3 regions of the Marinococcus sp. PL1-022 genome follow, and region 2 is predicted to be linked to each of the others. Evidence: riboswitches for the same ligand, from Rfam matches in the RefSeq annotation. Region 2 holds a riboswitch; each other region holds the start of a gene.
The links. A riboswitch is a leader RNA that binds a small molecule or an ion and turns the genes downstream of it on or off. The one in region 2 is predicted to bind S-adenosylmethionine.

Region 1 (3,274 bases), 1.2 Mb from region 2:
GCACCGATAATCAGTGCCGGCAGTGCCGCGCTCGGTCCGAGCATCGTGCCAATCAAAAAGGTTGTAAACGGAATAAGCAGAATGATCAGGATAATAAATGGAATAGAGCGGAAAATATTAACGATCGCTGCTGTCACCGTATGCACCGGCTTGTTTTCCCACATGTTTCCTTTATCTGTTAAATACAGCAGTACCCCGAGTATCGTACCGAGTAAAAATGTGGCTGCCACGGCAATCAGGCTCATATAGACGGTTTCCCACGTAGCAATCCACATGTTTTCCCAGTTTATTTCTGCTGTCAAATTATTAAGCACGCTCCATCACCTCTGCTTCTATCTCTTCTTCGCGGAGGTAGGCCAGCGCCTTATCGATTTCTTCGCTGCTGCCTTTGATGCGGATGAAAAGGGAACCGTAGCTGCCGCGCTGCGTCTGGGAAATTTTTCCCTGAATAATGTTTACATCCACATCAAACTGGCGGATGACCTTGGAAATAAAGGGCTGTTCGGCTTTGTTTTCCAAAAACTTCAGCTGGACCACCGTGCCGCTCTCTTCTTCGTTAAATACAATTTCCGAAGCATCTTCCTCCGGCTCTGTAATCTGGCGGACAAATTCTTTCGTCATATGCTCCTTCGGTTTCCGGAACACCTGAAGTACGGGTCCTTCTTCAACAACTCTGCCGCTCTCCATTACCGCCACCCGGTGACAGATTTTACGGATCACATGCATTTCGTGCGTGATCAGAACTATGGTCAGTCCGAGCTTTTTATTAATATCTGTGAGCAGCGCCAAAATGGAATCCGTTGTTTTCGGATCCAGTGCCGATGTCGCTTCGTCGCACAGCAGCACCTTTGGATTATTAGCCAGGGCTCTCGCAATACCAACCCGCTGCTTCTGACCACCGCTCAGCTGGGAGGGATAGGCATCCTCACGGCCTTCAAGACCGACGAGGTCAACCAGCTCCTGAACCCGTCTGCTTCGTTCCTGCTTTGACTGTTTTGCTATTTCGAGCGGAAAGGCAATGTTTTCTGCCACCGTGCGGGACCACAGCAGGTTAAAGTGCTGGAATACCATGCCTATTTCCTGGCGTGCACTGCGCAGGGACTGCCCTTTCAGAGAAGTAATGCTTTCTCCTTCAATGGTTACTTCACCACTGGTAGCCGTTTCGAGCTTATTTAACAGCCTCACAAGCGTACTTTTGCCCGCACCGCTGTAGCCGATAATTCCGAAAATTTCTCCTTCATCAATAGAAAGGCTGACGTTATCTACGGCGGTAACAGTCTGTGTTTTTGTCTGAAAGGCTTTAGATAAACCTTTTAATTGGATCATACCGCTCTCTCCTTCATCGCTTTTCTTTATCTTTATTAAAACGATGTAAATAGTATGTTTTAAATCGTCATGATTCCGGTAGTTATTCTTTTTCCATACCGGACCATAAAGAAAAAACCCTTCTGCACACGAGCAGAAAGGTTTTAAAGGATCCTTTCCACTCATCTTGCAGACACATATGCCTGCAGGAATTGGCACCATGTCTGCTTATGCAGACTGGTTGCCGGGTTTCACAGGGCCAGCCCCTCCACCTCTCTTGATAAGTGAACGATGATTATCCGTTCATATTTGACGATGCTATTGATAATAGCACCTTTGCCTATAAGCGTCAACCTTTAGTTTCCATTTCTAAAAAACTGCAAAGCAGCCATACGGAAAACGCCCATAAAAAGAAGCCGCCCTTCAAAAGGACGGCTTCTATGTAAATCAGTATTAATCATCACTTACCATGTCTGAATACTGGGCTGGTGACATCAGGTCGTCCAATTCACTTTCATTGGAGGGTTCTACAACGATCATCCAGGCTTTTTCATATGGAGATTCGTTGACGAATTCAGGAGAATCATCCAGATTTTCGTTAATTTCTACGACCTTTCCTGTAACCGGGGCGTAAAGCTCTGATACCGTTTTAACGGATTCTACACTTCCAAACGGCTCTCCTGCTTCAAGTTCATCTCCCACTTCCGGAAGCTCTACGAATACAATGTCGCCAAGCTCGGACTGGGCGAAATCTGTGACACCGACACGGAGACGGCCGTCTTCCTTTTTAACCCATTCGTGTTCTTCTGAATACAAAAGTTCGTCTGGTACACTCATACATAATCATCCTCCTTCAAATAAATACTATTACGATTTCCACTTTTCCTCAAAAGCTGGTTCCTTAAACCCAAGGGTGACACTCTCGCCGTCTGTCACAATAGGCCTTTTCAAAAGCATCCCGTCAGAAGTCAGCCATTCCAGAACCTCTTTTTCAGATGCTTTCGGAAGCCGGGTTTTCAGATCCATTTCCCGGTACTTCTTTCCGCTTGTGTTAAAGAAATGCTTCCACTCAAGCCCTTCCTGTTCTTTCCATACTTTTAATTCTTCCTTCGAAGGGGGATGTTCCACAATATGATACTCTTCAAAAGAAATATCCTCTGCTTCCAGCCACTTTTTTGCTTTGCGGCATGTACCGCACGGGGGATACCCGTAAAAAGTAAGTGCCAATTGCCAAGCCTCCTCCACACGCGTTCTTCCCTCTTATTGTAGCGGAAACCCTCCTGATTGGAAAGTTTCATTTTGCTTTTTACTGCCGGAAAAAACCGCTAATACCTGCTCAGACAAACGGATGAATTTAAAAGCAAAGGGAGCTGTTCATGTTTATATTAATGATCCAATATTCAAAACCGGCCCTTTCCGAAAGGATGAATTCCATCCCGAATCTCCCGGCACAACAGCAAGTATACGAATATATACTGGATGATCCAGAGGAGATGTTAACGCTAAAAAAAAATGAATTTTTTTAATATGAGTCCAATACGCATCATATCCGGCTTAGAAGTTTTCCTTCTTATTTAATTATTAAAAATTTTCCGTTTCTAATGTTTATTCCTTTTTAAGCCGGGAATGTGTCTGACTGACTGAGGATTTAATCCTTGGTTAAAATATAAAGGAGGTATTTGGAACAATGGCAGTCGATAAATATCCATCCAGACAAGGCGACCATAAGGAAATCATGAACCGGAAGGATCCGGTAGTCCACGGAAACGCCGGCTATGATGGCCCGTTGCAGCAGAAGGAACTGGACTTTTACGACGAGAACGGCTACCTCATGCTCCAGAAGCTGTTTACCGATGAGGAAGTCGAGATGATGAAAAAGGAACTACGCGAAACGATGGAGCGCAACGAACAGCGCGACGCGCCCGACGTGATCAAGGAGCCGAACAGCAACGAAGTCCGCTCCGTGTTT
Region 2 (3,274 bases):
GGCAGTTGAGCCCGACCACCGAAGCTCCGGCATCCTCAAGTCGGCTGAAGGCTTCACTGATCTGCACTCCCCCGTGCATGACCCCGACGTCTCCAAGCGCCACCTGGGCAATAATCGGGATTTCTGCATCTCTGCTCCGAATGTAGCGGACGATCTGCAGAAGCTCCGGCAGGTCATAGAACGTTTCAAGCAGCAGGCCATCCACCGGTTCCGCCAGCAAGATATCCACCTGCTCCTGCAGCGCTTCTCTTAAAAAGTCATCCGAATGTTCGCTCACCTGAACGCCTTTTATACCGCCGACCGTAGCAAATACATACGCTGAGCCGCCGGAGGCATTTCTCGCCAGCTGCACGCCGGCCCGGTTAATATCCTGCACTTTATCTTCAAGGCCGTAGCCTGCAAGCTTCACCCAGTTCGCTGCATAGGTGTTCGTCTGTAAAATATCCGCCCCGGCTTCTGCGTATTCCCGGTGAGCATGCTCCACAGCCTCAGGATCCGTTAAATTCATGGCTTCAAACGAGCCCTTATAGCCCTTCTGGTACAGATACGTGCCCATGGCCCCGTCACCGATCAAAATCGAGGAATCGAGTTTTTCGAGTACGTTCATAGCTTTGCCCCTCTCCTGCTTATGAGTTACAGCGCTCTGAGCGCCTGTTCGAGATCTTCAATTAAATCGTCCTTATCCTCTATGCCAATGCTGAAGCGGAGAAGACGGTTATCAACACCGTTATGGACCCGTACTGCTTCCGGCATGTCTGCATGCGTCTGCGTTGCCGGGTACGTAATAAAGCTTTCGACTCCGCCCAGACTTTCTGCGAACGTGATGATTTTAATGTTTCGCAAAAATGAATCCACCCACTCTTCGTTTTCAAGACGGAAGGAAAGCATGCCTCCCCGACCCGAATAAAGCACATCTGTTACCTTCTCGTGACGGCTGAGGTACTCTGCGATCGCTTTTCCGTTTTCTGTATGCTGCTTCATGCGGAGCTTTAAGGTTTTCATCCCGCGCATAAGAAGCCAGGAGTCAAACGGGCTTAAAATTGTTCCCATGCCGTTTTGAAGCGCGCCAATTTTTTCAGAAAGCTCGTCCACGTTTGATACAATCAGCCCGGCAATCAAATCATTGTGGCCGCCCAAATATTTTGAGGCCGAGTGCACCACAATATCAGCACCTTCTTCTATCGGACGCTGAAGCACCGGCGTATAAAACGTATTGTCTACAATGAGCCAGGCCCCGTGCTTTTTCGCGAGCAGCGAAAGCTCCTTCAGATCTGCTTCCTGCATCAGCGGGTTTGTCGGCGTCTCAATAAACAGGGCCTTCGTTTTATCTGTTATCAGCTGTTCAAAGGCTTCGAGATCCCTCGGGTCGCCGTATGTAACCGTCACGCCCCAGTGCCGCCATCCCTCCTCGAACAGACGGTATGTACCGCCGTAAATATCGCTTGTTGCAATCACTTCATCACCGGTTTCAAATATCGCAAACAGCGTCTGGATAGCAGCCATCCCCGAGCTTAGGGCAAACCCATGTTTACCTCCTTCAAGCGCAGCGATACCGTTTTCAAGCAGATCTCTCGTCGGGTTAGCCGTCCGGGAATAGTCGTATCCTGTGGACTCTCCGATGCCTGTATGCTTATACGCTGTGGAAAAATAAACAGGCGGGTTGATCGCCCCGGTCCGCGGGTCAGAATTATTCCCCAGTTGTGCCAGGATGGTTTCTATCTGCAGTTGCTTTGACATGTCACAGCCCTCATTTCTTTAAAATTAATGCATTAAATGTACGAAAAGGCCTTCTTCCTTAGACAGAAGAAGACCTTGGCATGCAATACTTCTTCTCATCTCGCAAGCACAGCTTGCAGGAGTTAGCACCTGACCGCATTGCCTGCGGCTGGTTGCTGAGACTTCCAAGGGCCGATCCCTCCATCTCTCTTGATAAGAAACGTTATATGATTACTTTCCAAAGTACAGGAAACGAATTGATATTGCAAGCAGCCTTTTTATTCCGGCGCAATATCCACGTGCAGCTGGTTTTCATTACCACAGACGCAGCGGCGAAAACCCGTTTCCATTTCCCCGGCCTTGTTCTTTCTGCCGCGGAGAATATACTTTTCCCCGCATTTCGGACAGCGGATAACAACGCGGTAACGGCGGTCTTCTGACATAGTAGCTTCGTCCTTTCGAGTTGTTATTTCGCATTGGCTTTATTTGCTTTCGACAACGCAAACCACCACAAAAATAGCATGAACGGGACAAGATAATACAGAATATTGCCTAGAGAAGCACTCAGTATATAGTCGTACAGCCCGTGGAAGATAAGCGGAATAGCGAGAGCAAGGAAAAAAGAGAAGAAGCGCCTGCCATGACGGGAGGCGCGCTTCGCTGATACCGCATAATACCCCATAATCACACCCAGGAGCGCATGCACCGTTACCGGCAGCAGAGCTCTTGTGACAGCCGTTTCAATGCCGTTTGCAATTAAGTACAGGATGTTTTCAAGTGAAGCAAAGCCAAGCGACAGGGAAAGCCCGTAAATAACGCCGTCGTATGTATTTTTAATCGGGGCAAATCGAAGCACAAACGTATACAGCAGGAAAAACTTGATGCCTTCCTCAAGTACGGCAGCCTGGGTATACTGCGCCGCAAAAAACGGTATGCTTACCCCTTCCGTTTCAAGCGCATGCTCGATCACAAGTACCGGGAACACAATCAGTACCCCTATGACAAACGCACGGATGACCGGCAGCCTCCGCTCTACGTCCGCCCGGCGTTTTAATGTGAAATATAACAGTAAAGCAACAGCCGGCGCCAGGGCCGCCATAATCAGTGCGATCACCTTTCGTTCTCACCCTCTCTTGTTAAACGTATCGTATCATGCTATGTTCAGATTCGTAAAAGAATAATGCCACTCACAGCCGAGCCGACGAGGAGGAATTGAAATGAAAAAAATACTGGTTATTCACACAGGCGGCACGATCGCCATGACCCAGACGGAGGAAAGCGGCGTGGAACCGGGGCTTCACAATCCGTTAAGCCACTGGAGCCGTATTGCCAATCAAATTGCTGAAATTGTGACGAGCGATTTCCTGCATCTGCCGTCCCCTCACATTACTCCGGAGCACATGCTTTCTTTGCACGAGCATATGCTTGAGAAGCTTTCCGAGGATACATATGACGGCGTCGTTATTACCCACGGCACCGACACCCTGGAAGAAACCGCCTACGCGCTCGATCTTTTTCACGACAAAGACCTGCCGGTGGTAGTGACGGGTGCTATGCG
Region 3 (3,274 bases), 1.2 Mb from region 2:
AAAAATACCCGTTTCCTGAATATAAACAGGAGCGGGTATTTGTCTGTTTACTGCTGCTTTTCGGTGAATGCCTGTTCCTGAAGCGCCGCTGCTTTGTCCGTGCGTTCCCATGGCAGATCAACGTCATGACGGCCGAAGTGACCGTAAGCGGCTGTCTGTCTGTAAATCGGTCTGCGAAGGTCAAGCATTTTGATGATGCCGGCCGGCCGGAGATCAAAGTTTTCGTTGGCAAGCTTTACGAGCACCTCTTCTGATACTTTCCCCGTCCCAAACGTGGCGATCGAAATGGAGACCGGCTGCGCCACGCCGATCGCATACGCAAGCTGAACCTCGCATTTATCTGCCAGTCCTGCTGCGATAATATTTTTCGCTACATACCGGGCTGCGTACGATGCGGAACGGTCGACCTTTGTCGGGTCTTTACCGGAAAACGCCCCGCCGCCATGACGGGCGTAGCCTCCGTACGTATCAACAATAATTTTTCTTCCTGTAAGCCCGGCATCTCCCTGCGGTCCACCAATGACAAAGCGTCCGGTCGGGTTTATGAAATAGTTGGTTTTAGCATCGAGAAGCTCTGCCGGCACGACCGGCTCGATCACGTATTTGTGCATATCCTCTTCAATTTGGGCAAGCGTTACGTCATCTGAATGCTGGGTGGAAATAACGATCGTTTCCACCCGGAGTGGTTTCCCGTCATCTCCGTATTCCACCGTAACCTGCGTCTTTCCGTCCGGACGCAGATACGAAAGATTGCCTTCTTTGCGAACCTTCGTTAACTGGCGTGCCAGCTTGTGAGCAAGTGAAATCGGCATAGGCATGAGTTCATCGGTTTCGTTATCGGCATACCCAAACATCAAGCCCTGATCTCCTGCTCCAATCGATTCCAATTCATCCTCAGTCATCGAGCCTTCACGGGTTTCAAGCGCCTCATCAACGCCCTGGGCGATGTCGGCCGACTGTTCATCTATCGAAGTCAAAACCGAGCACGTTTCGTAATCAAACCCGTATTTCGCCCGTGTATAACCAATATCCTTTAAAGTTTCCCGGGCAATTTTAGGAATATCCACGTATGTAGATGTAGATATTTCTCCTGCGACCAATACGAGACCGGTGTTCACTACTGTTTCCGCTGCCACCCGGGCATTCGGATCATCCTTTAATATTTCATCCAAAATCGCGTCGGAGATCTGATCACACACCTTATCCGGGTGCCCTTCTGTTACAGATTCCGACGTAAATAAACGTCGTCCAATTGTAGACACGCTGCTGCCTCCTTTTTAACTGCCTGCTACGGGTGTACTCTCCCATTCTCGGGGTAGACGAAAAGAAAACGGCAGTAGGCCGTTGTGTACAGGAAAAGCCCCTTGTCCCAAAAAATTGAGGGAAAAGGGGCTGTCAGTTCAGCTTTTTCGCCTCTTATCTTTCAAGGCGTCTGTCCGCCTCTCCAGGTTAGCACCTTTCCGTTCCCGGATGGTTGCTGGGCTTCTCAGGGACTGTCCCTCCACCTGCTCAGGATAAGAGTATCCGTTCGTACAAAATCGTAACGCAAACCCTATTTGATGTCAAACTTAGTGCCCTTCCCGCTGGCACGTCTTGTCATCACATAGGAAATGAAACCACTGATACCGGTTTGTAGACACTGTGTGGTACAGCTTTCGGCCAAGCGTTTCCACGCCCGGCAGCAGAAACACTGCCTTCAGCGGCTTTAACGCTGGAATAGTATAACACAATTTTTTCACCGTAAAATATCCGGCGTATACATACGTATTATCCTCTACACTGTGCATCTGATCTTCAAGAGGCTCTCCCTTGAGCATTGGGTACTTTTCAAATAAATCCTCATCATATATAGGCTTCCAATTCACCGTGTTCGTTTTATCTATCGCTGAAAGATAAGTATGGAACCTGGTGCATAACGGACAGTCACTATCATAAAATACAATAAATTCCGATTGTTGTTCCATGGTTGTTCCCCTTTCGTTGCTTTCTTACATCTTTTCCCTTTCAGCACTAAAAATATTCATGAACTTTTTGACGAATAAGTATGTACTATTAAATTAAATGTGTTACACTATTTTATATTCTATCCATCATTCATGATGAATAAATCTAACTTCCCCCTCATTAAAGGAGTGATTGTTTATGAAGCCGCCGTTCGCTTCCAAATCCGAAACAAACCTGTTAAACGAAGCGCATGTCCAATGGAATCTCTCTGTCCCTGCGCTTGTGAAGCGCTCGCTGGCTCTGCAGGAGGGCTCACTTACAGCAGAGGGTGCTCTTGCCGTGAAAACAGGCAAATATACCGGCAGGTCGCCAAAGGATAAATATATTGTCGATGAACCTGGCAGTTCTCCTTCTATTGACTGGGGAAATGTAAACAAACCAATGTCTGAGGAAGTGTTTGAACGGCTTTATAACAAAGTGACGGCTCATTTGAGCAGTCAGAATGAAGTTTTCGCAAGCGACGCCCTGGCTGGAGCCGACCCCGACTACCAGCTTCCTGTCCGGGTCATCACCTCCTACGCCTGGCATCAATTGTTCACACGTCAGCTGTTTATCCGGCCTGACGGAAGAGAAACTCCATCTGTTTCACCCTTTACGCTCATTGCCGCACCGGAATGCAAAGCAGACCCGGAGATAGATGGTACCTCGTCGGAAACATTTATCGTCATCAGCTTTGCGCGGCGCACGGTTTTAATTGGCGGCACAGAGTACGCCGGAGAAATGAAAAAATCAATCTTTTCTGTCATGAACTACCTGCTCCCTGAACAAAATGTGCTTCCGATGCACTGCTCGGCAAACATCGGCAGTGACGGAAAAAGCGCGTTGTTTTTCGGTCTCTCCGGCACCGGAAAAACAACCCTATCCGCGGACCCCTCCCGGCTTTTGGTCGGCGACGATGAACACGGCTGGTCCGAAAACGGCATCTTTAATATCGAAGGCGGATGCTACGCAAAATGCTCGAACCTTTCCAAGCAGAAGGAACCGCAGATCTGGAACGCTATTCGTTTCGGTGCTGTGCTTGAAAATGTCGGTATAGACAATGTCAGCGGCAAAGTTGACTATACTGATACACAGATCACGGAAAACACAAGGGCAGCTTATCCGATTGAGCACGTCGACGGGATTGTTCCCTCCGGCACAGCCGGCCATCCTTCGGCGATCATCTTTTTAACGGCAGATGCATTCGGCGTTCTTCCGCCAATCAGCAGACTGACGAAGGAGCAGGCCATGTACCATTTTCTCAGCGGCTACACAAGCAAACTAGCCGGCA

Region 1: another riboswitch for S-adenosylmethionine. It lies ahead of SIC45_RS02390 (methionine ABC transporter ATP-binding protein); the one in region 2 lies ahead of SIC45_RS08490 (methionine biosynthesis PLP-dependent protein).
Region 3: another riboswitch for S-adenosylmethionine. It lies ahead of metK (methionine adenosyltransferase); the one in region 2 lies ahead of SIC45_RS08490 (methionine biosynthesis PLP-dependent protein).

Annotation. Positions count from the first base shown of each region.
Region 1 is NZ_JAWXCX010000001.1:453,000-456,273, reverse strand. Features, by position in the region: gene SIC45_RS02395 (methionine ABC transporter permease) at 1-314, opposite strand, end outside; gene SIC45_RS02390 (methionine ABC transporter ATP-binding protein) at 307-1,326, opposite strand; SAM riboswitch class I at 1,485-1,592, opposite strand; gene gcvH (glycine cleavage system protein GcvH) at 1,759-2,142, opposite strand; gene SIC45_RS02380 (arsenate reductase family protein) at 2,173-2,532, opposite strand; gene thpD (ectoine hydroxylase) at 2,993-3,274, shown strand, end outside.
Region 2 is NZ_JAWXCX010000001.1:1,677,032-1,680,305, forward strand. Features, by position in the region: gene SIC45_RS08485 (bifunctional homocysteine S-methyltransferase/methylenetetrahydrofolate reductase) at 1-607, opposite strand, end outside; gene SIC45_RS08490 (methionine biosynthesis PLP-dependent protein) at 634-1,737, opposite strand; SAM riboswitch class I at 1,830-1,936, opposite strand; gene SIC45_RS08495 (hypothetical protein) at 1,995-2,159, opposite strand; gene prsW (glutamic-type intramembrane protease PrsW) at 2,183-2,830, opposite strand; gene SIC45_RS08505 (asparaginase) at 2,934-3,274, shown strand, end outside.
Region 3 is NZ_JAWXCX010000001.1:512,467-515,740, reverse strand. Features, by position in the region: gene metK (methionine adenosyltransferase) at 48-1,262, opposite strand; SAM riboswitch class I at 1,414-1,521, opposite strand; gene SIC45_RS02700 (DUF393 domain-containing protein) at 1,569-1,964, opposite strand; gene pckA (phosphoenolpyruvate carboxykinase (ATP)) at 2,143-3,274, shown strand, end outside.